4 regions of the Ensifer sp. ENS03 genome follow, and region 4 is predicted to be linked to each of the others. Evidence: predicted binding sites of a transcription regulator. Region 4 holds the regulator's gene; each other region holds the start of a gene.
The links. Region 4 encodes PhoB, which activates phosphate uptake and scavenging genes when phosphate is short. Its sites were predicted from a motif close to TGTCATNNANCTGTCAT; they were not measured.
Positions count from the first base shown of each region.

Region 1: the regulator PhoB is predicted to act here: its motif matches at 5,539-5,555, upstream of IB263_RS21715 (putative 2-aminoethylphosphonate ABC transporter substrate-binding protein).
Region 2: the regulator PhoB is predicted to act here: its motif matches at 2,705-2,721, upstream of IB263_RS05600 (PhoX family phosphatase).
Region 3: the regulator PhoB is predicted to act here: its motif matches at 5,367-5,383, upstream of IB263_RS11875 (DUF1045 domain-containing protein).

Region 1 covers NZ_JACVAV010000006.1:286,530-293,693, reverse strand. Annotated here, with positions in the region: gene IB263_RS21730 (GlxA family transcriptional regulator) at 69-1,106, shown strand; gene IB263_RS21725 (putative 2-aminoethylphosphonate ABC transporter permease subunit) at 1,180-3,189, opposite strand; gene IB263_RS21720 (putative 2-aminoethylphosphonate ABC transporter ATP-binding protein) at 3,192-4,373, opposite strand; gene IB263_RS21715 (putative 2-aminoethylphosphonate ABC transporter substrate-binding protein) at 4,460-5,482, opposite strand; gene phnY (phosphonoacetaldehyde dehydrogenase) at 5,845-7,164, opposite strand, start outside.
Region 2 covers NZ_JACVAV010000001.1:1,137,173-1,144,336, reverse strand. Annotated here, with positions in the region: gene IB263_RS05605 (DUF2339 domain-containing protein) at 1-2,601, opposite strand, end outside; gene IB263_RS05600 (PhoX family phosphatase) at 2,797-4,809, shown strand; gene IB263_RS05595 (PaaI family thioesterase) at 5,049-5,558, opposite strand; gene recO (DNA repair protein RecO) at 5,575-6,321, opposite strand; gene IB263_RS05585 (L,D-transpeptidase) at 6,536-7,164, shown strand, end outside.
Region 3 covers NZ_JACVAV010000002.1:1,046,873-1,054,036, forward strand. Annotated here, with positions in the region: gene IB263_RS11845 (alpha-hydroxy acid oxidase) at 11-1,147, shown strand; gene uraH (hydroxyisourate hydrolase) at 1,365-1,727, opposite strand; gene IB263_RS11855 (ureidoglycolate lyase) at 1,787-2,284, opposite strand; gene uraD (2-oxo-4-hydroxy-4-carboxy-5-ureidoimidazoline decarboxylase) at 2,381-2,884, opposite strand; gene puuE (allantoinase PuuE) at 2,884-3,813, opposite strand; gene IB263_RS11870 (NUDIX domain-containing protein) at 4,007-4,468, shown strand; gene IB263_RS11875 (DUF1045 domain-containing protein) at 4,465-5,268, opposite strand; gene IB263_RS11880 (PRC-barrel domain-containing protein) at 5,494-5,883, shown strand; gene IB263_RS11885 (FAD-binding oxidoreductase) at 5,942-7,084, opposite strand; gene mnmD (tRNA (5-methylaminomethyl-2-thiouridine)(34)-methyltransferase MnmD) at 7,124-7,164, shown strand, end outside.
Region 4 covers NZ_JACVAV010000001.1:453,556-460,719, forward strand. Annotated here, with positions in the region: gene IB263_RS02270 (substrate-binding domain-containing protein) at 1-212, shown strand, start outside; gene pstC (phosphate ABC transporter permease subunit PstC) at 307-1,791, shown strand; gene pstA (phosphate ABC transporter permease PstA) at 1,788-3,110, shown strand; gene pstB (phosphate ABC transporter ATP-binding protein PstB) at 3,124-3,939, shown strand; gene phoU (phosphate signaling complex protein PhoU) at 3,990-4,703, shown strand; gene phoB (phosphate regulon transcriptional regulator PhoB) at 4,906-5,589, shown strand; gene IB263_RS02300 (GcrA family cell cycle regulator) at 5,659-6,180, opposite strand; gene IB263_RS02305 (aspartate aminotransferase family protein) at 6,602-7,164, shown strand, end outside.

The sequences.
Region 1 (7,164 bases), on a different contig from region 4:
CGGTCCAATATGTTGCATAATGTAACTATTCTTTCCGCGCACCACTTCGACGCCCTCAGGAAGAGACAATGCAACAGCCATGTACGCAGGCTCGCCACTTCACCTTCTACCTGCTCGATGGATTTACCCTCCATGGCTTCTCCGCGGCGATCGAAGCGCTACGCCTCGCCAATGACGTGGCCGGCCGCCCGGTATACGGGTGGCACCTTGTAGCGGCGGATGGCGCACCCGCCGTTTCATCCTGCGGCACGGGCATTCCGGTAGCGGCGCCGCTCTCGGCCGAACGCAACCGGTTTGGCCGCGATGCAGATCCGGGCTTCATCGTCATCTGTGGCGGCCGCAAGAAGCCATCGGCCGACAGGGCCCTGGAGGCCTGGCTGCGATCAGGCGCTCGCAGCAACGCGCGCCTCGCCGGGCTTGGCGGCGGCGTCTACTGCCTAGCGCGCGCGGGGCTGCTCGATGAGCGTCGCTGCGCCGTTCACTGGGAACACTTTCCAGACTTCTCCGAGCGGTTCTTCATCGCGGACCCGCGCCAGACCGCCTTTGAGATCGACGGCGGGATCTATACCTGCGCCGGCGGCAACGCGCCCTTCGACATGTTCCTGCACATCATCGAAGAGGACCTTGGTCGGGACGTGGCCACCCGTATCTGCGAGGCGGCACTCTGCGAGCGGCTGCGTGAGACCGGCGAGCGCCAGCGATTACCGTTGCAGGCACGTCTCGGCATCGACAACCCTCTATTGATCCGTGTCATCGAAAAGATGGAGGCAAATCTTGCCGAGCCATTGAAGCTCGCCGACATGTGGCCCTCGACCGGACTTTCCCGGCGCCAGATCGAGCGCCTGTTTCGAAGAGAAATGGGGCGCACGCCGGCGCGCTACTATCTCGACCTCAGGCTCGAGCGCGCTCACCTGCTGCTCATAACCTCGTCGCTTCAGGTCATCGAAATCGCGGTCGCCTGCGGCTTTTCCACCGCCTCGCACTTTTCCCGCACCTACCGCGAACGCTACGGCCTTACGCCGCAGCGTTCGCGTCTCAACGAGATGGAGCGCCTGCGCGCAGGAAACGACCGCAAAGTGGTGATGGCGGAGCTCCAGGTGGCGTAGAGTGACGCGGACAAAAGCGCCGCCGTCCTTCAGAACGAAGGACGGCGGCGCTTTGCGAAGGGCTGGTTGCGGGTTAGCGCCAAGCCTGGGTGCGCGCGAGCAGACCGCGCGCGATCAGCGCGTGGACAAGTTTGGCCGCAACATTAGTGTAAAAGATCATCATGCCCATGGCCGCGGCCGGCGCTATATCGCCGGCGTCGTCCATGTTTAGCACGGCGACTGACGCGAGCTTGGTGTCGGTCGAGTAGAGAAACACCACCGCCGAGACGGTCGTCATCGCATTGACGAAGAGATAGATAGCGATGTTGAGGATCGCCGGCAGGCAGACCGGCACCGTGACCCGAAAGAACAGCCGGTGGAAGGGCTGTTTCAGCGACGCGGCGACGGATTCGAACTCCGGGTCCATCTGCTTCAGCGCCGTCAGCGCGGTCAGGTGCGCGACGGTATAAAAGTGCGTCACGGTCGAGACGACGAGGATCGTCATCGTGCCGTAGATCGGGTGCAGCGGATTGGCCGGGTTGTTGAAGAAGAAGATATAGGCAAGGCCGAGCACCATGCCGGGCACCGCCATCGGCATCATCGCCAGGAAGTGAAAGAGGCCACGGCCGAAGCGGAAGCCATCGGCCTTCTCCACCATGTAGGCGCCGGCAAAGACGACGATCGAACCGAAGAGTGCCGTCAAAAGCGCGAGCCGGATCGAGTTGCCATAGGCGGCCCAGCCGCCACCGTCCATCAGGTCGAAGGCAAAATTCTTGGCTGTCAGCGTCAGGTCATAGGGCCAGAACTTCACAACCGCTGCGATCTGGCACATGGCGATCATGCCGAGGATGAAGAGGCTGACGAAGCAGGCAAAGGTGAAGCACAGACCGTCCATGCGGGCATTGGGCTTCGGCTGATAGGGCACGGCGCGCGCCGACAGAAGCGCTACCTGCCGCTTCTGCATGTGCCGGTCGACGTAAAAGGCAAGCACCGCCGGCACCAGCAGGATGACGGAAACGACCGCGCCCATCTCGAAGTTCTGCTGGCCGATCACCTGCTTGTAAATGTCGACGGCGAGCATGCCGTATTGTCCGCCGATCACCTTGGGCAGGCCAAAATCGGTGATGACAAGCGTGAAGACGACGAAGGCCGCAGAGACGATGCCGAAGCGCGCGCCGGGCACCGTGACGGTCGTGAAGGTCCGCCATTTGCTGGCTTTGAGCGATGCGGCCGCCTCATAGTGGCGAGCATCGGCAATCGAGAGCGCCGTCAGGATGATCAGGAAGGCATGCGGCAGGGTGAAGAAAACAGAGCCGATGACGATGCCGATCGGCCCGTAGATCGAATAGCCAAAAAGCCAATCCCTGAAGATGCCCTGATTGCCGAAGAGATAGACGAGTGCAATGCCCGGCAAGAGTGACGGCACCAGGATCGGGATCGTCAGGATGCCGCGGAAAAGCCCTTTGAGCGGCATGCAGCTGCGCGTCAGGCCGTAGGCAAGCGCAAAGGCGACCGAGATCGTGAACACCGTGCTGATCACCGCCATCAGCACGGAATTGTAGATCGACTGCGCAAGCGCCGGCGTCGAGAAATAGGTCGTGAAGTTCGTAAAACCCAGAGCGCGCGCGGGTCGCAGCACGACGCGCCGGAAGGTACCGGAATCATAGTCCCGCCACTCAGTCCCCTTTTCGAGGGTGGAGCCGACCAGGAAGGCGGCATCGTCGTTCGTGCCGCGAATACGGTAGTGAACGGGGCTGCGGAACTTGAAATCCGGGAATAATTTTGTGGCCGCGAGCCGTCCGTCGGAACTGCTGGAAAGCTCGGCTTCCGTCACCGCCCCGAGTTCCCGGTTCAGGTCTTCGGCGGTGACGACCGGCCCCCAGTTCGCCCCCGTCTCGTCGCTCACCTGGAACTCGAAAGCCGAAAGCTCGAACCGGTAGGTCGACAGCGACTTCGACAGCATGACGAAGAGCGGCGCGCCAAGCGCGACGACCAGATATAGCCCGATGACCGCCATGAAGCCGAGCTTGATGCGGTCGTCTTTGGAGGATTCCTGGCGCAGCCGCTTGCCGATCAGGGGAAGGTGGGGTGCTTCCAGAACCATGTTCATCGTCCAGCCCCCCTCGGATAGAGCAGCAGGCGTTCGCGCGGGATCTCCACCTGGATGGCGCCGCCGGTTTCGATCCGGAGGCGTCTCACCGCGTTGACGGAGAAGTCGGCAACCAGCGTGCGCTCGCCGAGACGCGGGGCCGTCAGGCGCGTGCGCCAGAACATGCCGAGGAACTCCATCTCGCGCACCTCGGCATCGATCAGGTTCTGCGGTGTGGCCGGCCGGTCGCTGGCGTTGACGGCATGGGCATCGGCTCCGTGGGGAATGATGTCGACCGGGCGGACGACCGCCGTTGCCGCATGGCCGGCGGAAAAATCCTCCGTCGAACAGCAAAAGGCGGAGTGGCCGATCTCGACTTCGTCATCTCCAAGAACCCGGGCTTCGAACTGATTGGTCTCGCCGATGAAGTCGGCGACGAACAGCGTTTCGGGATGACGGTAGATTTCGGTCGGCGAGCCGACCTGCTCGATGACGCCGTGGTTCATGACGACGATCCGGTCGGCCATGGCGAGGGCCTCCTCCTGGTCGTGCGTCACCATGATGGTCGTCACACCGAGCTTTCTCTGCAGCGCCTTGATCTCATGGCGAAGGTGCACGCGAACCTTGGCGTCGAGTGCCGACAGCGGCTCGTCGAGCAACAATAGCCCCGGCGAGATGGCGATGGCGCGGGCAAGCGCGATGCGCTGTTGCTGGCCACCGGAAAGCTGGGCCGGATACTTCTTGCCGTGCGCCGAAAGGCCGACCGTTTCCAAGAGTTCGGCGACCCGGGATGCGACCCCCGCCTTCGATCGGCCGGTGTTTTCCAGGCCAAAGGCGATGTTCTGCTCGATCGTCAGATTGGGAAAGAGCGCATAAGACTGGAAGACGATGCCATAGTCGCGGCTAGAAGCCGGCAGCGTCGAGATATTGCGGCCGTCTTGCAGGATGGTGCCTTGCGTCTGCAGGTCGAGACCGGCGATGGCTCGCAGCAACGTCGTCTTGCCGCAGCCGGACGGGCCGAGAAAACAGACGAACTCGCCCCTGGCAATCGACAGCGAAATGTCGCGAAGCGCGACGAAATCGCCATAGGTCTTCCAGAGATCCGAGATCTGCAAGTAGGGGGCCGGCTCCGCGGCCGCGTCATCGGCGAAGTGCTGACGGCTGGTGGGCGTCGGTTCGATCGACAGGGCATGCCTCATCTGCAAGCTCCGCTGGCTTGAGGGATTTTCTTTCCGAGAAATGCGATGGGGCGCAGCGCGAAGGCGCTGCGCCCGGCCGATCAGGCTCAGCTCTTCGGTTCAGACTTGGCGTCGTAACGCTTCTGCCATTCCTTGAGGATGTCAGAGCGGTTGTTTGCGGCCCACTCGAAGTCGTTGACGATCATCCGGGAAGCGATGTCGTCGGGCAGGTGCTCGACCTGCTTGGCGACGCCCGGATAGGCAACGACGGCATAGCCGGCATTGTACATTTCGTTCGCTTCCTTGGTGACCGACCAGTCGACGAGCGTCTTTGCGGCTTCGAGGTTTGCCGTGCCAGCGATGATTGCGGTTGCCTCGGCCTCCCAGCCCGAACCCTCGGCGGGGAAGATGATGTCGATCGGTGCACCGGCACTCTTGGCCTTGGCGCCCGGAAACTCGAAGGACACGCCGATGACGGCTTCACCGGCGCCTGCCATCTTGCACGGCTTGGAGCCGGAATGGGTGTAGGCGGAGATGTTCTCGTGGAGCTTGTCCATGTAGTCCCAGGCCTTCTCCTCGCCCCACATCTGCATCCAGCCGGAGACGTCGAGGAAACCGGTGCCCGAGGATGCCGGGTTCGGCATCACCACGTGGCCCTTGTATTCGGGGTTCGTCAGGTCTTTCCAACTCGTCGGCGGCTTGAGGCCGAGCTTTTCGCCCTCGACCGTGTTGTAGCAAAGAGCCGCGACATAGGCGTCCATGCCGACCCAGCTCGGCGGCGTGTCCTTGTCGACGAATTTCGGGTCGAGCGTCTCGACGCCCTTGGGCTGGTAAGGTTCCAGCATGCCTTCGGTCTTCAAGAGAAGCAGCGAGGTTGCAGCGAGCCCCCAGACGACATCGGCCTGCGGATTGTCCTTTTCTGCAAGCAGCTTGGCGGTCATGACGCCTGTGGAATCGCGCACCCAGTTGATCTTGATGTCCGGGTGGGCCTTTTCGAAGGTCGCCTTGTAGCGGTCGAGGTCGACGGCTTCGACGGCGGTGTAGACGGTGAGCTGCGTTTCAGCGGCAGCGATGGCAGGAAGCACAGCGGAAACGGCGCCGGCAAGCACAAAGAGCATGCGTCTGTTCATGATTGAAGTTCTCCTCTGAGGTCCTGGTAAAACCGGGGAAGCGCGGCGGACAATCTTGTCGTTGCCCTGTTGTGATCGGCTTCGGGAAACATTCTGCGCAGCGGTTTCCTGTAAGTAAAATTTATTATTCTTATCGATTAGAAGAAAAAAACTATGGATGTTCTGCCGCAGAACTGGGCATGGAAACCGCGCTTGACCAAGGCGGCGGCAGGTTTCGATACGATTTCGCACAATCTGCCGGATGAAGGAGCAGATCTAAGATTGCGCGTCGCGCAGAGCCCCGCGACGCTGCGGGAGCAAATAAAAAGGGAGCCGCCATGGCGGCTCCCAGAGGGGTGAATCAGCGGGGGAAACGCTTGAGATCACCATGGCAAGGAGAATGTCTTGACGTTGGTAAAGCTCTTCATCGCCTCGATGACGCCTTCCTTGTAGCCGTTGCCGGAATCCTTGATGCCGCCGAAGGGGCTCATCTCGATCCGGTAACCCGGCACTTCCCAGATGTTGACCGTGCCGACCTTCAGCCCGGCGATGTATTTCTGCATTCGCCGGAAGTCATTGGTGCAGACGCCGGAAGAAAGGCCGAAGGCGGTTGAGTTCGAGAGCGCGATCAGCGCGTCGTCATCATCGGGCGCGCGCACGATCGGTATGATCGGCGCGAAGGTTTCTTCCATCACCAGTTCGCTCGAATGCTTAACGCGGTCGACAACGATTGGCGGCAAGAGGGCGCCCTTACGGCCGGGATCGTAGAGGATCTCCGCCCCTTCTTCCGCTGCCCGGTGCACCCGCCGCTCGAAGACTTCCGCCGCCTTGGCATGGACGACCGTGCCAAGGTCCGTCGCCCGGTCCATCGGATCGCCGAACCTCAGCTTTTTCGCTCGCTCGAGCACCAGCGGCACGAAGCGGTCGGCAACGCTCTCCTGGCAGAGGATGCGTTTCACAGCGGTGCAACGCTGGCCGGAGTTCTTCGTCGCGCCGGCAACGGCCAGATCCGCGGCTCTTGCGAGATCGTCGTCCGACAGATCGTTGAGGATGATCAGCGGGTCGTTGCCGCCGAGCTCCAGGATCTGCCGCTTGTAGTGGGCGTGGGCCGCGATCAGCTTGCCGACTGGAACGCTGCCGGTAAAGGTGATGAGGTCGAAGTTCGGATTGGTGATCATCTCCATGCCAATATCGGCGGGCCAGCCGGTCACGACCGAGAGCATTTCCGGCGGCAGGCCGGCCTCATAGAGAATGTCGGCGAAGATAAGCGCCGTCATCGGCGTCAGTTCTGTCGGCTTGAGCACAACGCAATTGTTCGTCGCAACCGCCGGCGCGACCTTGTGTGCCACCATGTTGAGCGGATGGTTGAACGGCGTGATCGCCGAAATGGCGTTGAGCGGTTCGCGCGTGGTGAAGATCTTGCGCGCCTTGCCGTGTGGTGTGAGGTCGCAGGAGAAGATCTCGCCGTCGTCATGAATGCACATCTGGCCCGAGAGCGTCAGCACGTCGAAGGCGCGGCCGACCTCGTAGAGCGAGTCCTGCTTGGAGATCCCGAGCTCCAGCGTGATCAGATCAGAGATCTCCTCCTTGCGGGCAACGAGCAGATCCGCGGTCTTGAGCAGAATGCGCTGACGCTCGTAACGCGTCAGCTTCGGCTGGTAGGCGGCCGCGATCTCGAAGGCCTTGCGCGCATGCTCGGCGCT
Region 2 (7,164 bases), 680 kb from region 4:
GTAGGTCTCGCCCTGCAGAAAGCCCTTCCAGTCCGCGATGTTTTCCCCCTGCCAGACACGGCGGACCGTGAGGCTCGCCCAGGCGAAAGCAAGCACCGCGCCGCTGACCGCAAGTGCCATGACATAGGGCAAGGGCCGCTTGTCGCGTGCATACCAGGCGAGCCCCGCATAGCCGAGCCCCGGTAACAGGTAACCGATCAACAGCAGGTCGAAGAACGGGATGCGCCCCAGCAGTTCGCCGCTGAAATAGGGGTTGAGGCCGAGGAGATGCGCCGAAAGCACCGACAGCATCGAGAGCACGCCGAGGCCCATGCCGCCGTAGCGGAAGACCGGGCTCGGTGATTTCATGTCGAGGCTCATGAAGATCGCCGAGGCGCCGATTGCCAGCAGCGTGTAGATCGACTGCTCGCCGAGGGTCGGCACCGCGCTGTCGAGCACGCCGCCGTTCATCGCATGACGCACCAGGATCGCGAGCGTCAACAGCACGAAAAGGCTGGCAAGCGCCTGCAGCAGGTTGCGCACGCGCGTGCCTGGCCAGGATCTCAGGAAATAGGCGGAGCCTGCAAGCAGCACGGCGGGAATGCCGTAGCCCGGCAGCAGCGCATTGAAGACGGGCGTAGTGCCGAGATTGCCGGCACCGACGATCGTCGGCTCCCAGGCGATGCGCCCGAGTACGACGACGGCCGCTGCACCAGTCATCCACGGAAGAATCGGCCAGGTGCGGATCCGCGTGGCGAGCGCATAGGCCGTGCCGAGCACGGCGATCGCAAGCGTCGTGACCAGCCCGTCCGTCCGGGCGTGGAGGGCAAGCACGAGAAAGGTGAAGGAGCCGGCCACCAGCAAGCCGGCCGCCGTATCGCGCGCCATCGCCTCGCTTTCGCGGCGGTAGAGCCAGTCCGCAAGCGCCAACAGCGCCGCCCCGGCGACGAGCGAGAACAGGCCGTGCGGCAGGTCGAAGGAATAGTTGCCGGTCATCAAGAACGACATCGCGACGAGCGCGACCGGAACGACCGCGGCGATGCCCGCCCAGAGTGTCGAATATTGCGGATGGGCGACGAGCCGGCGCGACAGCACGAAACCGCCGAGTGCGACGAACAGCGCCGCAAGCAGCATTGCGGTGATCATCGCGGTGCGCCCGGGCAGGACGACTGCCGGAAGAGCGTCGGCCAGCGAGGGATCGAGATAGGCGAGCACGCCGCTCAGCGCCGTCAGGCTCCAGACGCCAGCAACAGCGCCGACCGCTGAAAGCACGGCGGGATAGACTGCCGTTGTCCGCCAGGCGCCCAACGCCGCCAGCGCCGCAACGACAACTGCAAACTCCGCCACCGGAAAGCGGACCGCATAGACTGCCGGGCTGATGAGGAGGAGCGCAAGCATGGTGACGACGATCGCGGCCGAAATGGAGATTGCCGCGTGCGGTGGAACGAACAGGCGTTCCCATGGCCCGACGACGGCCCGGGGTCGGGTTGTCGCTTCGGTCGGCTCCAGCATTTCGGACCCTTCAGTCGCATCACGCACTTCGCGCGCTTCTGCCACTGGCTCCCGTTCGATGGCGGCAGGCCAGATAAGTCCGATGCCGGCGATCATCACAAGTAGGACGAAAGCGACCGGCCGTGCTTCGAAGGGCGATGCCGCAGCGACATAGGCAAGGCCCCAGAGCCCTATGCCAACATTGGCAAGCGTCGGCACTACGGTCCATCGGCGCAGCCGCGATGCAAGCAGGGTCGCGAGCCAAACGATCGCGAGGAAGCCGAAAAGAACCCAGGGGCGCGGTTCGTTGCTCGAAACCAGCGCCGGCGTGATCAGCGAGGCAAGCAGGCCGAGGCCAGCGAGCGCCTGCCCATGCAGCAGCGACAGACCAACCGTGGCGAGCGAAATCGCCGCCAGGAGAACGAAGGCCGTGCCCGTGCCGATATAGTCGTAGATGCCATAGGCGGCATAGGCGACCCCGAAGAGGGTGACGGCACCGGCCGCCGTCAGGATGCCGGGGATCATGGCGTTCTGGAATTCGTTGGCGATCACGGGCACCGCGCGCCGACGGATGACCTCGCCTGCCGCCATCAGCAGGAGGCCGAACAAGGCAGCAAGCGTCAGGCGAACCGCCGGGCTCAACAGCCCGGCATCGATTGAATACTTGACCATGAAGACGCCGCCGAGCGCCAACGCGATGCCGCCAACCCAGACGGCCCAACGGGCGCCGAGGCGACTTTCCAGGCTTTCGGTCTGACGGGGTACGGTTGCGACCGGCTGCGGTGCTTCCGTGCTGGCAGCGATCGTCTCCTCGCCCTCGATTTTGGCCGCGGCTCCTTCCGCATCGCCGAAAATCCGCGCGCCCTCGCGCGCACTGGCCGAGAAGGCGGCAGCGGCATCGTCCAGCGTCTCTGGCTCCGGCGTCTCCGACATGGCCGACAACTCGTCCGCAGCCGCAAACGCCTCGGTCGCCGTTTCAGCCGGGGCGCCTCCCCCCGGAGCGGCCTTCAGCGCCACGACCTCCGCCTTGAGGGCGGCGAGTTCGGCACCAAGACGCTCGGTCGTCCTTCGGTTGCCGAGATAGGCGGACAGGGCCAGAATAAAGGCAGCTAAAGCAATAAGTTCGAACATACTTTCCCCTGGCAGTCGCAATCGCCGGCGCGCGCAACCATACAGACTTTTATGCAAGCGCCAAATCTATAGACGGCCGAGCGCTGTAATCTCTTCACGGAAATGTCGCAGAACTGTCATGGGGCAGCTGGTACAGGCGGATGAACACCGCTGCCTTGCGCGGTGGTTTCCATCGTTCAACCAGGAGACCCGATCATGGACAAGCATCTCGCCCAGACGGAAGAGACCGAATTCAAGACGCTGACGGAACGCAGGGAAGAGCTGGAAGATGTCGGCCACAACTGTTCCGCCAATCCGACGATGGGCGACATCATCCACCGCCGCTTCTCGCGCCGGTCGTTCATCGGCGGCTCGCTGGCAGTTGCCGCGATCTCGACCACCGTCAGCCCGCTCGCTCTCCTGACCGCCGAAGAGGCACGCGCCGAGGAGGGTTCGCGCTTCGACTTTACCGAGATCGAAGCCGGCGTCGACGAAAAGCACCATGTGGCCGAAGGTTACGATGCCGACGTCCTGCTTCGCTGGGGCGACAAGATCTTCGCCGACAGCCCGGAGTTCGACCCGAAGAACCAGACGGCCGCTGCCCAGGAAAAGCTGTTCGGCTACAACAACGACTATGTTGGCTTCATCCCGCTCGACGGCAGCGCCGACCACGGCCTGCTCGTCGTCAACCACGAATACACCAATGCCGAACTGATGTTCCCGGCCTTCGCCAGCGTCGTGAAGGAAAAGGTGACGAAGGACGGCAAGGAAGTCGAGGAAGAGAAGGTCGTTCTCGGCGAATACAGCAAGGAGCTGGTCGACATCGAGATGGCCGCACATGGCGGCACGATCATCGAGATCCGCAAGGTCGACGGCAAGTGGCAGCCGGTTCTCGACGGCAAGAACAACCGTCGCATCACCGTCAACACCGAGATGCAGATCACCGGCCCGGCCGCCGGTCACGACCGCCTGAAGACGCCGTCCGACCCGACCGGCAAAAAGGTGTTCGGCACGCTCAACAACTGTGCCGGCGGCGTCACCGCCTGGGGCACCTACATGATGGCCGAAGAAAACTTCAACGGCTATTTCGGCGGCGAGATTGCCGAGGACCATCCGGAATACAAGCAGCTGAAGCGGCTGGGCGCACCGGGCGGCCAGTATGAATGGGCGTCCTTCTACGACCGTTTCGACGTCTCCAAAGAGCCGAACGAAGCCAATCGCTTCGGCTGGATCGTCGAGGTCGACGCGCTTGATCCGACGTCGGTGCCGAAGAAGCGCACAGCCCTCGGCCGCTTCAAGCACGAAGGCTGCGAATCGATCGTCAACAAGGACGGCCGCGTCGTGCTCTATTCCGGCGACGACGAGCGCTACGACTATGTCTACAAGTTCGTGACCAAGGGTACTTTCAACCCTGGCGATCGCGCCGCCAACATGGACCTCTTCGACGAGGGCACGCTCTATGTCGCCAGGTTCGACGAAGACGGCTCCGTCACCTGGATGCCGCTGACGCACGGCGAAGGCCCGCTGACCGAAGCCAACGGCTTTGCCTCGCAGGCGGACGTGCTGATCAACACCCGTCTTGCCTCCGACGCGCTCGGTGCCACCAAGATGGACCGTCCGGAAGACGTTCAGCCGAACCCGAAGACGGGCAAGGTCTACGTGATGCTGACCAACAACACCAAGCGCAAGGCCGAAGAAGTCGACGCGGCCAACCCGCGCGCCAAGAACGCCTTCGGCCACATCGTCGAGATCACCGAGACCGACGGCGACTTCGCGTCGCTGAAGAGCCGCTGGGACGTTCTCTTGAAGTGCGGCGATCCGAGCGTTGCCGAGGTCGGCGCTTCGTTCTCGACCGCCACCACCAAGAACGGCTGGTTCGGCATGCCCGACAATTGCGCCATCGACACCGATGGCCGCCTCTGGGTATCGACCGACGGCAACAACGAGAAGGACACCGGCCGCACCGACGGCATCTGGGCGATCGACACGGACGGCGCCGCCCGTGGCACGTCGAAGCTCTTCTTCCGCGTGCCGGTCGGCGCCGAAATGTGCGGCCCCTGCTTCAACCCGACCTCGGACACATTCTTCCTCGCCGTCCAGCACCCGGGCGACGCCGGCCTTGCAACTTACGAGACGCCGGCCACCCGCTGGCCGGACTTCCAGGACGACATGCCGGTACGTCCGGCTGTCGTCGCCGTAACGAAGCAGGGCGGCGGCCGCATCGGCTGATCAGGACTGCGATTACAAAGAGGAACGCCGCGCCATTCTGCGCGGCGTTTCTTGCTTCCGACATTGCTTGAGCGACGCAATTCCGGGCAGAAAACCGCTTCGCACTTTTCCTGGAATTGCTCAGCTTGAAGTGACGCAATTCCGGGCAGAAAACCGCTTCGCACTTTTCCTGGAATTGCTCAGCTTGAAGTGACGCAATTCCGGGCGGAAAACCGCTTCGCACTTTTCCTGGAATTGCTTTAACGCCTGAGATTGTCGATCGGGAAGATGGCGCAGGTTTCGGTGCCGTGGGCGAGCAACTTGCCGTTACGGTCGCGCAGCCAGGCTTCGGAGGTCGCGATGGTGCGGCCACGATGCACGATGCGCCCCTCGCAGAAGACCTCGCCCATATCGGGCAGCAGCGGCCGCACGAGGTTCACCTTGAACTCGACCGTCGTATAGGCCTCCCCAGGTTTGACGGTGGTGAAGACAGCGCAGCCGAGGGCCGAATCCATGATCGTTGCCGTCCATCCGCCATGCACTGTGCCAAGCGGATTGAGGTGTTCCTCGGTCGGCAGCCCCTTGAAGACCACCCGACCCTCCTCGACTTCGCTCAACCCGAACTTCAGCGTCTTCGACATCGGCGGCGCCGGCAGCTCGCCGCTCAAAAGATCCTGCATTGCCTTGAGACCGCCATCGCGGGCGACGCGGTCGAGCGACAGCACGCCGACGCCGGATACGGACATGCCGGGATAAAGCTCTTGGTACATCGATAACTCCTGGGAATCAGGCGGCTGAGGATTGCGCTTTCAGCGCCTTCAGCGCCGCATGGACGAAACCGTCGCGGGCGGAAGAAACGTCGAGGCCGCGCGGCTCATAGACATGGCGGTGGAGGAAGAAGGCGGTCAGGCGGAAGGCGGCGGCGAGGCTGTCGTGATCCGCAGCCCTTCGCGCTTCGGCCGAAAGGAAGTCCGGCAACGCCAACATGCGGTCGGCATAACGCTCTCCGGCCTCCCGGCAGACCGCCCTGCCCGATTTCGGCGAGACATAGACGAGTTCGGTACGAGCACCGGTTGCAACGCATTCGGTGAGATCGAGCCCGAAGCCGAGGTCGTTGAGGACTGCGAGTTCGAAACGGACGAACAATTCGCCGGCGTCGGCGGGATCGGCCAGATGGTCGACGATGACGGCTAGCGCCTCATAGAGATGCGGATGCGGGTCGCGCTCGGGAAGCAGCCTAAGGAGAGCGCCGATCGCCTGGATACCATAGACCGAGGTTGCCGTTTCCATCAGCCGGGCGGCCCGCAGCTCCACCGGTTCAATCCGGAATTCGCCCATATGCTCGTCGAGCCGGGCGCGCCAGGTGACCTCCACCGAGTTGCCCGGCTGCAGCACCGGCTGCATCGAACGCGAGCGGCCGGAGCGCACCATGCCGAGATGCCGGCCGTGGGTAGCGCTCATGACCTCGACAATGGCCGAGCTTTCGCCGTGCCGCCGGATCCCGAGAATGATGGCCTGATCGCTCCATTGCATGGCTATGGCATACACCCGCGGTCGAAAGCGGATCAAGCTGTCTTGCGGAAGCAAAACGCCATTGCCGACTGTAGCCTTTCGGCCACACCTAATGGTTGCCTCATTTGCGACATGCTGTCGCCGCCCCGACGCCGTCTTTGACATTAGAACGGAAGGGCGGCAAAAGCCGTGTCTCCCGCCCGAAAATGACAATCAGCAGGATCAAAACTTTATTATGTGTGTGTCCCGGAACAGCGCCGGCCGCCTGGCGCAGCTCTTCGCCCTTCTTCTCGCCACCTCGACGCTCGCAAGCTGCGTCACCACGTCGGGGCCAGCCAAGCCGAAGGGACCGGATCCATACTACGTGGCGATGTACGGCCCGCTGCCGAACGAGAAATTCCCACTGGATGCCATCGACATCAGCAAGGTCGACAAGCGCTATCTGCGCCAGCAGGTCGCCTACCAGACGCATGAGCCGCCGGGCACGATCGTGATCGATACCCAGAACCGCTTCCTCTACCTCGTGCAGGATGGCGGCATGGCGATGCGCTACGGCATCGGCGTCGGCAAGGCCGGCCTTGAGTTCGAAGGTGAAGCGCGGATCGCGCGCAAGGCCGAATGGCCGCGCTGGACGCCTACGCAAGAGATGGTGGCGCGCGAGCCGGAACGTTACGGCCCGCTTGCCGGCGGCATGGAGCCGGGCGTGCGCAACCCGCTTGGCCCCCGCGCGCTCTATCTATTCCAGGGCAACCGCGACACGCTGTTCCGCATCCACGGCACGACCGAGGCCTGGTCGATCGGCAAGGCCGTGTCCAGCGGCTGCATCCGTCTCTTCAATCCCGATATCATCGACCTCTACAGCCG
Region 3 (7,164 bases), on a different contig from region 4:
GGCCTTATCCATGACGCAAATCCTCGAAATCAGCGATCTCAAGGCGCTCGCCAAGCGCCGGGTGCCGAAACTCTTCTTCGACTACGCCGACAGCGGCGCCTGGACCGAAGGCACCTATCGCGCAAACGAGGAGGATTTCGCCAAAGTGAAGCTGCGCCAGCGCGTGCTGGTGGATATGACCGACCGGTCGCTGGAAACGACGATGATCGGCCAGAAGGTGTCGATGCCGGTGGCACTCGCCCCGACCGGCCTCACCGGCATGCAGCACGCCGACGGCGAGATGCTGGCAGCCCAGGCGGCGGAAGCCTTCGGCGTGCCCTTCACGCTCTCGACGATGAGCATCTGCTCGATCGAGGACGTCGCCTCGGTCACCACCAAGCCCTTCTGGTTCCAGCTCTACGTCATGCGCGAACGCGAATTCGTGCTGAACCTGATCGACCGGGCCAAGGCGGCGAAGTGCTCGGCGCTGGTGCTGACGCTCGACCTGCAGATCCTCGGCCAGCGTCACAAGGATCTTCGCAACGGCCTCTCGGCACCGCCGAAGATGACGCCGAAGCACCTCTGGCAGATGGCGACGCGCCCCGGCTGGTGCATGAAGATGCTCGGCACCAAGCGCCGCACTTTCCGCAACATCGTCGGCCACGCGAAAAGCGTCACCGACCTCTCGTCGCTCGGCGCCTGGACGGCGGAACAGTTCGACCCGCAGCTCTCGTGGAAGGATGTCGCCTGGATCAAGGAACGCTGGGGCGGACCGCTGATCCTCAAGGGCATTCTCGACCCCGAGGACGCCAAGATGGCAGCGGCGACCGGTGCTGACGCGATCATCGTCTCCAACCACGGCGGCCGCCAGCTCGACGGCGCCCATTCCTCGATCAGCATGCTGCCGCGCATCGTCGATGCGGTCGGCCACCAGATCGAGGTGCATATCGATGGCGGTATCCGCTCCGGCCAGGACGTGCTGAAGGCCGTCGCCATGGGCGCCAAGGGCACCTATATCGGCCGCCCCTTCCTCTACGGCCTCGGCGCCATGGGCAAGGAGGGCGTCACCAAGACGCTGGAAATCATCCGCAAGGAGATGGACATCACCATGGCCCTCTGCGGCAAGCGCGATATCAACGACGTGGATCGTAGCATTCTGGCGGAATAGGCCGCGGCACCAGCCACTCCCGCCCTCATTCCTGTGCTTGTCACAGGAATCTCTAGCAGTTCCGTTGGAACTGCGGGACCAGCACAAGTCCTTGGGCTGAAAGGTCTTTTGACCCGACGGACGTCGGGCCGCTGGATCCCCGCCACAAGGGCGAGGATGAGGGAGCTTGGAGTGACCCTTCCGGCAAAACGCGAAGCGAGCGCAAGCCTCCTAAGCCTCAACTACCCCGGTAGGTCGAATAGCCGTAGGGCGAGAGAAGCAGCGGCACGTGATAATGGCTGGCCGGATCGGCGATGCCGAAGCGCAAGGGGATGCGGTCGAGGAAGGCCGGCTCCGGCAGTGTAACGCCGGACCGGCGCAGATAGTCGCCGGCATGGAACACCAGCTCGTAATTGCCGGCCATAAAGCCGATGCCTTCGACCATCGGGCCGTCGACGCGGCCGTCGCTGTTGGTATGTACGGTGCGGATCAACTGCCGCTCTTCCCCCTCCAGCCAGTAGAGGTCGATGCGCAGACCCTCGGCCGGTTTGCCGAGAGCGGTATCGAGAACATGGGTGGTCAGGCGGCCGGTACTGCTCATGGCTTCTCTCTTCTCACACATTCGCGCGGGATGCTGTCAGAAGCCGCGCGCACGTCCTGCTAGATAGCGCTGTCTATGACGAAAGGCGCGTCATAGAAGAACTCCTCGAGATTGTTGCCCGGCCCTTCGCGGTCGACGATGAGGAAATCGCTGACGGCGCCGACGGACATCAGCGGGTGGTGCCAGACATTGCGGCCGTAGTTGACGCCCTGCCGGCCGTTCGCCTGGAAAACGCGCGGCGTGCCCGGGCGCCCGTCCTCGTCGTCCGCCACCACGACGAGCCATGGGCGGTCGTCGAGCGGCGAAAAGCTCTGGCTGCCGAGCGGGTGGCGCTCCATCATCGTCACCGAATAGGGGAAAGACCGCGGCTGGCCGCGGAAGATGTTGATGATGACATTGGCGCCGTCGCCGACGACATCGGCACGCGCAAGACCGTGGAAACGTTCCGTGTTGCCGCCGTTGATGTGGCGCATCGTTGCCGGATCGGCTTCGATGATGGTGCCGAAGGGAGCGAAGGCCTCGCGTGTCAGCGGTTCGATTTTGAGCAGGCGCGACATTATGCGGAGACCTCGCAAGACGATTTTGCGCTTGCGGATGTCCGATCCAGTTCGAGGGCCCTCCTCATGAGCGGGGACAGGCATCGAACGGTTTTGTCAGGCATTTTCGTCTCCAGGAATCATCGACTGCAGGCGCAGGCGGGCGATTTTCTCGACCTGTGCGCAAGCGGTTTCAAATTCCTCTTCGGGCGAATTGTCAATGCGGCTTTGGAAGGAGGCAAGAATTTGCCCCTTGGTCAGCCCCTTCACCGCGATGATGAAGGGGAAGCCGAATTTTTTCGTGTAGGCGTCGTTGAGCGCGGTGAAGCGCTCATGCTCCTCTGGTGTCAGCCGGTCGAGGCCGGCAGACGCCTGCTCCGCCGTCGAGTCCGCCGTCAGCTTACCGGCGATCGCCAGCTTGCCGGCAAGATCGGGGTGCGCGCGCAGCACCTGCATCTTCTCGCGCGGCAGCGCCGTGCGAAAGGCCTGGCAGAGCGCCGAATGCACCGTGCCCGCCGTCAGCCCGGTCGCCGCGGCTCGGTCGTAGGCGCGTTCGGCAACCCAGGGCGAGTGCTCGAACACGCCACCGAAACGGGCAACGAAGGCATCACGGTCGGTCATCAGAGCGCCCCTTCCGGCTTGTGGTGCTGGTACCAATGGTTGGCGATGTCAATGCGACGCGGCACCCAGACCTTGTCGTGCGACATGACGTAGTCGATGAAGCGAGCGAGCGCAGCAGCGCGGCCCGGGCGGCCGACGAGACGGCAGTGAAGGCCGATATTCATCATCTTGGCGTCGCCCTGGCGACCTTCCTCGTAGAGCACGTCAAATGTGTCCTTGAGGTAGCTGAAGAACTGGTCGCCGCTGTTGAAGCCCTGCGGCGTCGCAAAGCGCATGTCGTTGGCATCAAGCGTATAGGGAATGATCAGGTGCGGCTTGTCGGCCGAAAGACCCGGCACCCAGTAGGGCAGTTCGTCGGCGTAGCTGTCGCAGGAGTAAAGGAACCCGCCCTCCTCCAGCACCAGCTTCAGCGTATTGGCCGAAGGCTTGCCCTGGTAGATGCCGAGCGGCCGCTCGCCGGTGAGCTCCGTGTGCAGGCGGACGACCTCGCGGATATGCTCGCGTTCGACCTCTTCCGGCACGTCCTTGTATTCCAGCCAGCGCAGACCGTGGCTGGCGATTTCCCAGCCGGCTTCCTTCATGGCAGCGACCGCTTCCGGATTGCGCGCCATGGCCTGCGTCACGCCATAGACGGTCAGCGGGACGTTGCGGCTGGTGAACATGCGCCACAGCCGCCAGAAGCCGGAACGGGCACCGTATTCGTAGATCGATTCCATGTTGAGGTTACGCTGGCCAGCCCAGGGCTGCGCGCCGACAATTTCCGACAGCAGGCACTCGGACGCTGGATCGCCATCGAGAATGCAGCTTTCGCCGCCCTCTTCGTAGTTCAGCACGAACTGCACGGCGATGCGCGCATCGCCCGGCCAGTTTGCCTTCGGCGGATTGCGGCCGTAGCCAACGAGGTCGCGCGGATACTTAGTCTCAGACATCAAATCACCCTTCGAATTTTTAGGAACGGTATCACCGCCGACCGGATTGTCGATACCGAAATGACGTGAGGCAGGGCAGCGGCAGCGCCACGGCCCTGACGGAAATTACCAGAAAAATTCGGCTGAGCCCGAGGTTGAGAGATTTTTCGAAACAGCGTTGAATGGATCGGCAAGGACAACGGCCCTCATCGAGATGAAATCCTACATTCAAGCGCTCCGCGAAAAAGTCGGTTCCGGCCTGCTTCTCTGCCCGTCAGTGGCGGCCGTCATTGTCGATTCCGACGGCCGGGTCCTCTTGCAGGAGAAAGCAAGTGGCGAAGGCTGGAGCCTGCCGGCCGGCGCGATCGAGCCGGGCGAGACGCCTGTCGATGCGGTCATCCGCGAGGTTATGGAGGAAACCGGCTATCCGGTCTCGGTCGAGCGGATACTGGGCGTCTTCGGCGGAGAAGCGTTTCGCTACACCTACCCGAACGGCGACCCCGTCGAATATGTGGTTACCCTCTATCGATGCCGGATCGTCGGTTCCCAGCAGCCGATCACCGATGGCGAAACGAAGTCGCTGCGCTACTTCGCGCCGGCGGACATGCCGGACCTCGGCCTGCCCTATCCGAAAGCGCTGCTCTTTGCAGCTTCGCCCGCGTCCGTTTCCGGTTAGCGCTGCGCCATCAGCGCAGCGACGATCAGCGGCAGCGGCCGGACCGCGCCTTGCGGCGCCAGCGACGGGTCGGCGGCGGCCCGCTTCGCCCGCTCTGCGCGCGTGTTCGTCGAGATCTTGCCGAGCGGGTGCTGCGAATGCACCCGCATGGGTGCGCCCGTCTCCTGCTCGACAAACAGCGCAAGGCTGCCGATCGAAAGCGGTTTTGATAGGCAGGACTCGAACAGGTCACGAAGCGGCGCCTCGACCCGCCGCATCGCGTCTGGCGCAAGCGGACCGGTCAGCATCATGTGGAAACAGTATTCGTCCATCACATGCGGATCGCCCCAACGGTGCAGGTTGGAGAACTGTGGCGCGGTCAGCCGATCCGGATCGGAGCGCTCGATCTCGTCTTCGCTGAGCGGCGCGCGGAAGGCGTCGAACTCCTGGACGACGTTGGCCGCAAGCAGATGCATGGCCGTGCTCGGCACCTGCGGCATCAGCCCGAAGCATCGGCCGATGCGGGCGACCTCCAGGCGATCGATTTCGAACGGAGTCTGGGCGCCGGCAAAATGCATCAGCGCCTTCAGAAGCTTCGGTTCCGTCATGTCCGGATGCAGGCGGAACGGCGACATCATCACCGCATGAAAGCCGAAGCGTCGCGGAACCGCCGTGTGATAGGCGACATCCGCGGCGCTCAAGCCCGCGACCGACGGCAATTCGGCAGGTTCCCCGGAATAGACATTGCGCCCCAGCCAGCTTGCAGCGGTCGCGGAAAGCGGGTCGGCCATCGGCGGCGTAAAACAAATGGCATAGCGCATCGGCTGGCTCCGGGTATCCGTCAGCGCAGGATGAGCAATAGCTGCGGTTTTCCGCCCTCACCCCGACTTGTCCAATGGCCGCGTCTTAGGTGATTTGCGTGACAGATTGACGAAGTCGGCCGGGGATGAGCGCGGCAGCGGTCCGAACGTCGCCCCTCGTCTTTCGGAACCATCCGGGCCATCGCCCGTTCCTAAAAGGTACGAAAACAAGGATGGAGAAGAAGCGTGACCTATCACAATGCGAACCTTCAGGACGCCCGGATCAAGGAGACCCACGACCTGATCGCAAGCGACAAGGTTGAAGGCACCAGGGTCTATGGCCCCGACGACAAACACATCGGCTCGATCGAGCGCGTGATCATCGAGAAGCGCAGCGGGCGCGTCGCCTATGCGGTGCTCGGCTTCGGCGGTTTTCTCGGCCTCGGCGAAGACCACTATCCATTGCCTTGGGCAAAGCTGACCTATGACGAGAAGCTCGGCGGCTATCGCACTGATGTGACTCGCGATCAGGTCGAAAACGCGCCGAAATATCACGGCACCGAAGAATACGACTGGAACGCGGAAAACGGACGCCGTGTCTACGACTACTACGGCGTGCCGCCCTACTGGATGTAATGCCTGACTTTCGATCTTTCGGGTCCCGCCGCGGGCGGGGCCCTTCGCATGTCCGGCCCTAAAGATGTTTCTCGCGAAGTGCGGCTATGTGATTCCGGCAGAAGAAAGAATCGGGAATATCGATCGCCGGAGAACCGGCGATCTCTTCGACGACGAAACGCGCCAGGCGGTGTGCGATGCCGAAGCTCACCTTGAACCCGCCGGTCAGGACCGAGACGTTCGGATGGTCCGGATGTCGGCCTGCCATCGGCTCGCGCCCCGTCGCTTTCGGGCGCAACCCTGCCCATCGCTCCACCACCTCGGCACCTGCCAGGCGCGGCGCGAGCGCTACGGCGCGCCGAAGCAGCTCATCCAGCTGCTCGTCCGTCGACAGGGGATCGGCAAAACTGTTTTCGCTGGTGCTGCCGACCGCCACATGTCCGTCGTCATGCGCGATGATGTAAACGCCGTCGGCAAAGATCACCGGAAGCGCCGGATCGATCTCCGCCCGCAGCAGTGCCGCCTGCCCCTTGACAGCCGTGCCGCTCGTTTCCGCCAGCGGCACCGACACGTCGTCGATCAGTTGAAAACTGCCGACGCCGGCCGCGATGATGCAATCCTCGAAATCGATCCGGGTGCCATCGTCGAGTTCGGCCCGGCCGCGTTCCGGCTCGATCCGGCGCACGCCCCTGCCCTCGTCTAAATAGGCGTTCGGTGCCTGCAGGAGCGCTGTGCGGAGCGCAGCAAGCATGCGACGCGGCGAAACCCGTGCGGCGAGCGTGTCGAAGACCATGCCATGCGCCGCCGCGGCAGCACCCGGCCAGCCCTCAGGCCCGTCGTCCTTCACGTGCCAGTGGAACTGCCTGTCGGCCGCGCGCCAATGGCTCCGTGCATCCTGCTCGTGCCGGAGGGCGATATCGCGCAGGTGAGGCTTGGCAAGCGGGATCAAACGACCCGTCCGCCGATAGCCGGTCGAAAGCCCTGTCTCCGCCTCGAGCGCCGCTATCTCTTCCTCGAGCGTCACAAGCGCGTCGAATTGGAACTGTTTCTTATCGTTCCAGCGATCCGGCATATGCGGCATGAGCGCGCCCAAAAGGCCACCGCTGGCGCCTGCGCCGATCGCTTGTTGCTCGGCGACCCGCACGGCCATGCCCCTGCGCGTGGCGCAAATGGCGGCCCACAGCCCCATGATGCCGCCGCCGACGACCAAAAGCTCGCTCATCGATTGACCTTCTCCGGCCGGCGGATTATCGCCTTGGCCATGACAGGATCCGCAGACCCGATCGAGCCCCCGGCGCACCA
Region 4 (7,164 bases):
CCGGCGAGTACCCGGTTTCCCGCCCGCTGTACTTCTACGTCAAGAAGGCACATCTCGGCGTTATCCCGGGCCTCAAGGAATATGTTGAGTTCTTCCTCGACGACCAGATGATCGGCCCGGAAAGCCCGCTCGCCGAATACGGCCTCGTTGCCGCTCCGGACGCTGAGCGCGAAGAAATCCGCAAGGCTTTCTCTGCCGGCAACATGCTCTGATAATGACAAGCCCCGGCGCGATGTCTTCGCGCCGGGGCATGCCTTCATTCGATTTGCCGGCACCCATGACGGGCGATGCCGGGGAGACGTGCGGATGAGTACTTCGCTCCTTCTTTTGCTCATTATTGTTATTGGTTTCATTGCTTATTTTGCAGGCCGCGCCCGTTCGCTGGCGCAGTCCGGCGGCAAGCTCTCCAACCTGCATTCACTGCCGGGCTATCACGGTAGCTACGTCGCCATCTGGGCGATGCTTCCGGCCGCACTCGTTCTCGGCACCTGGCTGTTCGCCGCTCCCGTGTATATCGACGGAAGCACGCGCGCGGCCTTGCCGGATACCGTCCAGAGCCAGGGCCCTGCCGCCGTGCAGCTCGCGCTCGGTCAGGTCAAATCCGTTGCCGGTGGCCTTCTGCGCCTGAGCGGCGAGGAACTCGCAGCCCTTGAGAGCGGCTCCGCCAATCTTCGCGCGACGCTCGCGTCCAAGGGCGTTGCCCTTGCTGGCGAAGGCGATCCCTACATGGTCACCGTCGCCAAGCACTTCAACGCGATGACCGCGACCAACCGCTGGCTGATGACGGTCGCCGTTCTGCTGATCGCGATTGCCGGCGGCGTCTACGCCATCCGCAACGTCGCGACCCGCTTCCGCGCCCGCAACCAGGTCGAGCGGGTCATTCTCGGCTCGCTGATCGTCGCGTCCTCCATCGCCATCCTGACGACGGTCGGCATCGTCGCCTCGATGCTGTCGGAAGCCGGACGCTTCTTCACCATGGTCTCGCCGTTCGAGTTCTTCTTCGGCACGGTATGGGATCCGCGGTTTGCCGCTGCCGGCAGCGGCGGCGCTTCGGGCCAGTTCGGCCTCATCCCGCTTCTTGCCGGCACGCTCTACATCGCCTTCGTCGCCATGCTGTTTGCGGTGCCGATCGGCCTCTTCGCGGCGATCTACATGGCGGAATATGCAAGCCCGCGCCTGCGTTCGACCGCAAAGCCGCTGCTCGAAGTGCTCGCCGGCATCCCGACCATCGTCTACGGTTTCTTTGCGCTGGTGACCGTTGGCCCGTTCTTGCGTGACATCTCCGCCCAGATGAACGGTCTCATGACCGGCAACTACCAGAACTTCATCCAGGCACAGAGCGTTCTGACGGCGGGCATCGTCATGGGCATCATGCTGATCCCATTCGTGTCGTCGCTGTCGGACGACATCATCACCCAGGTGCCGCGGGCACTTCGTGACGGCTCGCTCGGCCTTGGCGCCACCCGCTCGGAGACGGTCAAGAAGGTCATCCTTCCGGCAGCCCTCCCGGGAATCGTCGGCGCGCTGCTGCTCACCGCCTCGCGCGCCGTCGGCGAGACCATGATCGTGGTGCTGGCAGCCGGTGTGGCGGCCCGCATGCAGATCAATCCCTTCGAGCCGATGACGACGGTGACCGTTAAGATCGTCAACCAGCTGACTGGTGACCTCGAGTTCACCTCGCCGCAGACGCTGGTGGCCTTCGCACTGGGCATCACGCTCTTCGTCATCACGCTCGGCCTCAACATTTACGCGCTCTACATCGTGCGCAAATACCGGGAACAGTACGAATGACCGACATCGCTTCCCCGACCGTCCGGATCTCCGCCCGTCCCGCATCCGCCAAGCGCGATATCGGCATCAAGCGTCGCTATGCTGCCGAACGCCGGTTCCGCTTCTACGGCATGGCCGCGATCAGCACCGGTCTCTTCTTCCTGGCATTGCTGCTGTGGACCGTCTTTTCCAACGGCTACACCGCATTCCAGCAGACGACGATTACGCTGCCGATCGAATTCACCGAAAAGGTCATCGACCCCAAAGGCGAACGCGCGACCGACGGCAAGGTGCTGATGACCGCCAACTATCCGCTGTTGGTGCGCGACGCGCTCGTCAAGCAGCTCGGCATCGACGCCACCAAGCGGCCGCAGGTCAAGCAGGCGACCGACATGGTTTCCGCGAGCTCCCGCACGCTATTGCGCGACATGGTCGCCGCCGACCCGTCGATCATCGGCAAGACGGTTCCTGTCACGCTGCTGGCCGAGGCCAACATCGACTCCGCCTTCAAGGGCCAGATCGATCTCTCGGTCGATGAGGGCAAGCGCAAGGTCAAGGACCAGCAGGTCACCTGGATGAACGAGCTGGCGAGCGCCGGCATCCTGAAGAAGAGCTTCAACACCGGCATCTTCACCTTCGGCGCCTCCAGCCGTCCCGAAGCGGCAGGCGTCGGCGTCGCTGCCCTCGGCTCGCTCTACATGATGCTGATCGTGCTGGTGCTGTCGCTTCCGATCGGCGTCGCCGCCTCGATCTACCTCGAGGAGTTTGCGCCGAAGAACCGGCTGACCGACCTGATCGAGGTCAACATCAACAACCTCGCGGCCGTTCCGTCGATCGTCTACGGCCTCCTGGGTCTCGCCGTCTTCATCAACTTCGCCGGCATGCCGCGCTCGGCAGCCGTCGTCGGCGGCTTCGTGCTGACGTTGATGACCCTGCCGACGATCATCATCGCCACCCGTGCCGCGTTGAAGGCGGTCCCGCCGTCGATCCGCTCGGCGGCCCTCGGTCTCGGTGCGTCGAAGATGCAGACCATCTTCCACCACGTGCTGCCGCTGGCGATGCCGGGCATCCTGACCGGCACCATCATCGGTCTTGCCCACGCGCTTGGTGAAACCGCGCCGCTGCTCCTGATCGGCATGGTCGCCTTCGTCGTCGATTTTCCCGGTTCGCCGATGGAACCGTCGACGGCACTGCCGGTGCAGATCTACATGTGGGCCAACGAGGCGGAGCGCGCCTTCGTCGAGCGCACCTCCGGCGCAATCATCATTCTTCTCATCTTCCTGGTCGTCATGAACCTTGGAGCCATTCTGTTGCGACGTCGCTTTGAGCGCCGCTGGTAGTGAGGTAATTACTATGAACATCATGTCAGAAGCAGCAGTCGAGAAGGCTCTGGATCAGAAAATGAACACCGTGCCCTACAAGATGATCGGCAAGGATGTGTCGGTCTATTACGGCGAGAAGCGTGCGCTTTTCGACGTCAACCTCAACATCCGCGAGAACACGGTCACGGCGCTGATCGGTCCTTCGGGTTGCGGCAAGTCGACCTTCCTGCGCACGCTGAACCGCATGAACGACACGATCGAGAACTGCCGCGTCACCGGCAAGATCACGCTCGACGAGGACGACATCTACGACCCGACGATCGACGTCGTCGAGCTTCGCGCCCGCGTCGGCATGGTCTTCCAGAAGCCGAACCCGTTCCCGAAGTCGATCTACGACAACGTCGCCTACGGTCCGCGGATTCACGGACTTGCCCGCACCAAGGCCGACTTTGACGAAGTGGTCGAGACCAGCCTGCAGAAGGCCGGTCTGTGGAACGAGGTAAAGGACCGTCTGCAGGAGCCCGGCACCGGCCTTTCCGGTGGTCAGCAGCAGCGCCTCTGCATCGCACGTGCCGTCGCCGTGAGCCCGGAAGTCATCCTCATGGACGAGCCGTGCTCGGCTCTCGATCCGATCGCGACCGCCAAGGTCGAAGAGCTCATCCACGAGCTGCGCACGAACTTCACGATCGTCATCGTGACCCACTCGATGCAGCAGGCCGCCCGCGTTTCGCAGCGCACCGCCATGTTCCACCTCGGCAATCTCGTCGAGGAGAACGACACAGACAAGATGTTCACCAATCCGGATGACCAGCGCACCCAGGATTACATCATGGGCCGCTTCGGCTGAGGCCGCATAAGGCTGCAACAGTAACTGCAAAGCGCCCGTAAGGATCGACGATCATGTCCATGCATATCATGTCCGCCTATGACGAAGAACTGAAGTACCTGACGCGCCGCATCTCGGAGATGGGCGGCCTCGCCGAACAGATGGTCGCCGAGTCCGTTCGCGCGCTGGTCAACTCCGACCTGGCTCTCGCACAGAAGGTGATCTCGGACGACACCGTCCTCGACGACGCCGAGCGCCAGATCGGTGAGAAGGCGATCGTCACGATCGCCAAGCGTCAGCCGGTCGCCGCCGACCTGCGTGAGATCATGGGGTCGATCCGCATCGCCTCCGATCTGGAACGCGTCGGCGACCTTGGCAAGAACACCGCCAAGCGCGTGATCGCGGTCGCCGGCTCCGGCATTCCGCGCAAGCTCGCCCGTGGCCTCGAGCATCTGGCAGAGCTCGCTCTCGTCCAGCTCAAGGAAGTGCTCGACGTCTACGCCTCGCGCTCGCCGGAAAAGGCCAACAGCATCCGCGAGCGTGACGAGGAGATCGACGCGATCTACACCTCGCTGTTCCGCGAGCTCTTGACCTACATGATGGAAGATCCGCGCAACATCACGCCCTGCACGCATCTTCTGTTCTGCGCCAAGAACATCGAGCGCATCGGCGACCACGCGACCAATATCGCTGAGACGATCTATTACATGGCGACGGGTGCTCAGCCGGAAGGCGAGCGTCCGAAGGATGACACCACGTCGACGCTGGGCTCGGTCAACGACTGAGCGCCAAGCGCGCCGTAAGCATGCATGCCCTTTGAAATCTGATCCGGTCGCGGCTTCGGTCGCGGCCCCGAATTCCTGTATCTGAAGCATGCGGTTTTCGCCCCGCCTTTGAAAACGGCGGATGTGCTCCAGATTTAGAGTGTCTGAGCGCCGGCCGGGCCGATGAGTCCAAAGGCCGCCCGCGGTAAGGAGACGTTACCTGATGTTGCCAAAAATCGCCGTAGTCGAAGACGAAGAGGCGCTGAGCGTTCTGCTGCGTTACAATCTGGAAGCCGAGGGCTTCGACGTCGATACGATCCTGCGGGGCGACGAGGCGGAGATCCGGCTTCAGGAGCGGCTGCCCGACCTGCTTATCCTCGACTGGATGCTGCCCGGTGTTTCCGGCATTGAACTTTGCCGTCGGCTGCGCCAGCGTCCGGAGACCGAACGTCTGCCGATCATCATGCTGACGGCGCGCGGCGAGGAAAGCGAGCGCGTCCGGGGTCTGGCGACCGGTGCCGACGACTACGTGGTCAAGCCCTTCTCGACGCCGGAGCTGATGGCGCGCGTCAAGGCGATGCTGCGCCGGGCAAAGCCCGAGGTGCTCTCGACGCTGCTTCGCTGCGGCGACATCGAACTCGACCGCGAGACCCACCGCGTTCATCGCCGCAGCCGCGAGGTGCGCCTCGGCCCGACCGAGTTCCGTCTTCTGGAGTTCCTCATGTCCTCGCCGGGCCGCGTCTTCTCTCGCTCGCAGCTTCTGGATGGCGTCTGGGGGCATGACATCTATGTCGACGAGCGAACCGTCGACGTGCATGTCGGTCGTCTGCGCAAGGCTCTGAACTTCTCGAACATGCCCGACGTGATCCGCACCGTTCGCGGCGCCGGCTATTCGCTCGAAAGCTGAGCGGTCTGAACGTCGCCAACAAAAAAAGGGGCCGATCGGCCCCTTCCTTTATCAATGCGGTCCAGCTTCTTAGCGAGCCCTGCGGCGCTCCCCCGACGGCTGGTAGGCCAGCCGCGCATGAAAGGTGCAGTAAGGCGAGGCTTCCGGGGAATCGTTGCCGCAGAAGTGAAACTCTTCCTTCAGCGGGTCGCCGATCGGCCACTTGCAGGTGCGCTCGGTGAGCTGGGTCAGCTCGAGGCGGCGCGACATCGGCACGACAACGTCGGTGCGGGTGCTGAAATCCTGCTCGGCAACGAGATCGACTTCGATTTCTTCCTTGAGAACGACAGCGCCGGCCGCGCGTGCAACCGGGCGGGTCGAAACGCGCGAAGCGTAGTTCGGCGCGCGCGGTGCCGAAGTCGGGCGCTTCGGACGGGCCGCCGTCGTGGTGCTGCCACCGGCCTTGGCGCGACCTGGCAGGCTCAGGCGGTGAACCTTGCCGATGACAGCGTTACGGCTGACGCCGCCGAGCTGTGCCGCGATCTGGCTTGCGCTCAGGCCCTCGGACCAAAGCTTCTTCAGTTTCTCCACCCGCTCGTCAGTCCAGTTCATTTCTGCACTCTCCGTTCTCAGCGTTGGGGATGGCAGAATCCCTCACCGCACCCCGGCTAAACCCCGGGGTTGCAAACGCGATAACTCTTTTGGTGACTAGGTCCGCCGCATGCGTCTAGTAATTGAATGTTAACGTACTGACCGCTGGACTCTGTGGCAAGAGTCCCGGGAATCAGGCCGAATCGATTTCGTAGTTTTCCCCAACTTGCTCGGCCAGCGTTGCATTTTTGCAAGCCCTCCCGGACGATTTTTCTGCTGCCAGGAATCGACCCTTCATGTTGCGCTGCAAGGCTTGGTTTTGTTGACATTGCAGCGCGAAATGGGAATAGTGCCTGCGCCGCCGAAAGGCGGCATTTTTGATTTTTATCGGCCCGCGTGAGGCGCGGGATCGATGTCGATCTGGAGTGAAGGAGAGCCTCGCATGACTGCAACCACGCCGCTTTACGATACCTACATGCGCGCGCCGTTGCGTTTCGAGCGAGGAGAGGGCGCCTGGCTGATCGCTGAAGACGGCACGCGTTATCTCGATTTCGGTGCCGGCGTTGCCGTGAACTCGCTCGGCCACGCGCACCCGCACCTGGTCGAAGCGCTGAAGGCGCAGGCCGACAAGGTCTGGCACCTGTCCAACCTTTATGAAATTGCGGGCCAGGAAAGCCTCGGCCGCCGGCTGACGGCGGTGACCTTTGCCGACAAGGTCTTCTTCACCAATTCGGGCGCGGAAGCGCTGGAATGCGCCATCAAGACGGCACGGCGTTACCACTTCTCCAAGGGCCACCCGGAGAAGTTCCACGTCATCACCTTCGAAGGCGCCTTCCACGGCCGCACGATCGCGACGATCGCCGCCGGTGGTCAGCAGAAATACATCGAAGGTTTCGGGCCGAAGGCGCCGGGCTTCTACCAGGTTCCGTTCGGCGACATCGCCGCGGTCAAGAATGCGATCACCGAGGAAACCGCAGCGATCCTGATCGAGCCGATCCAGGGCGA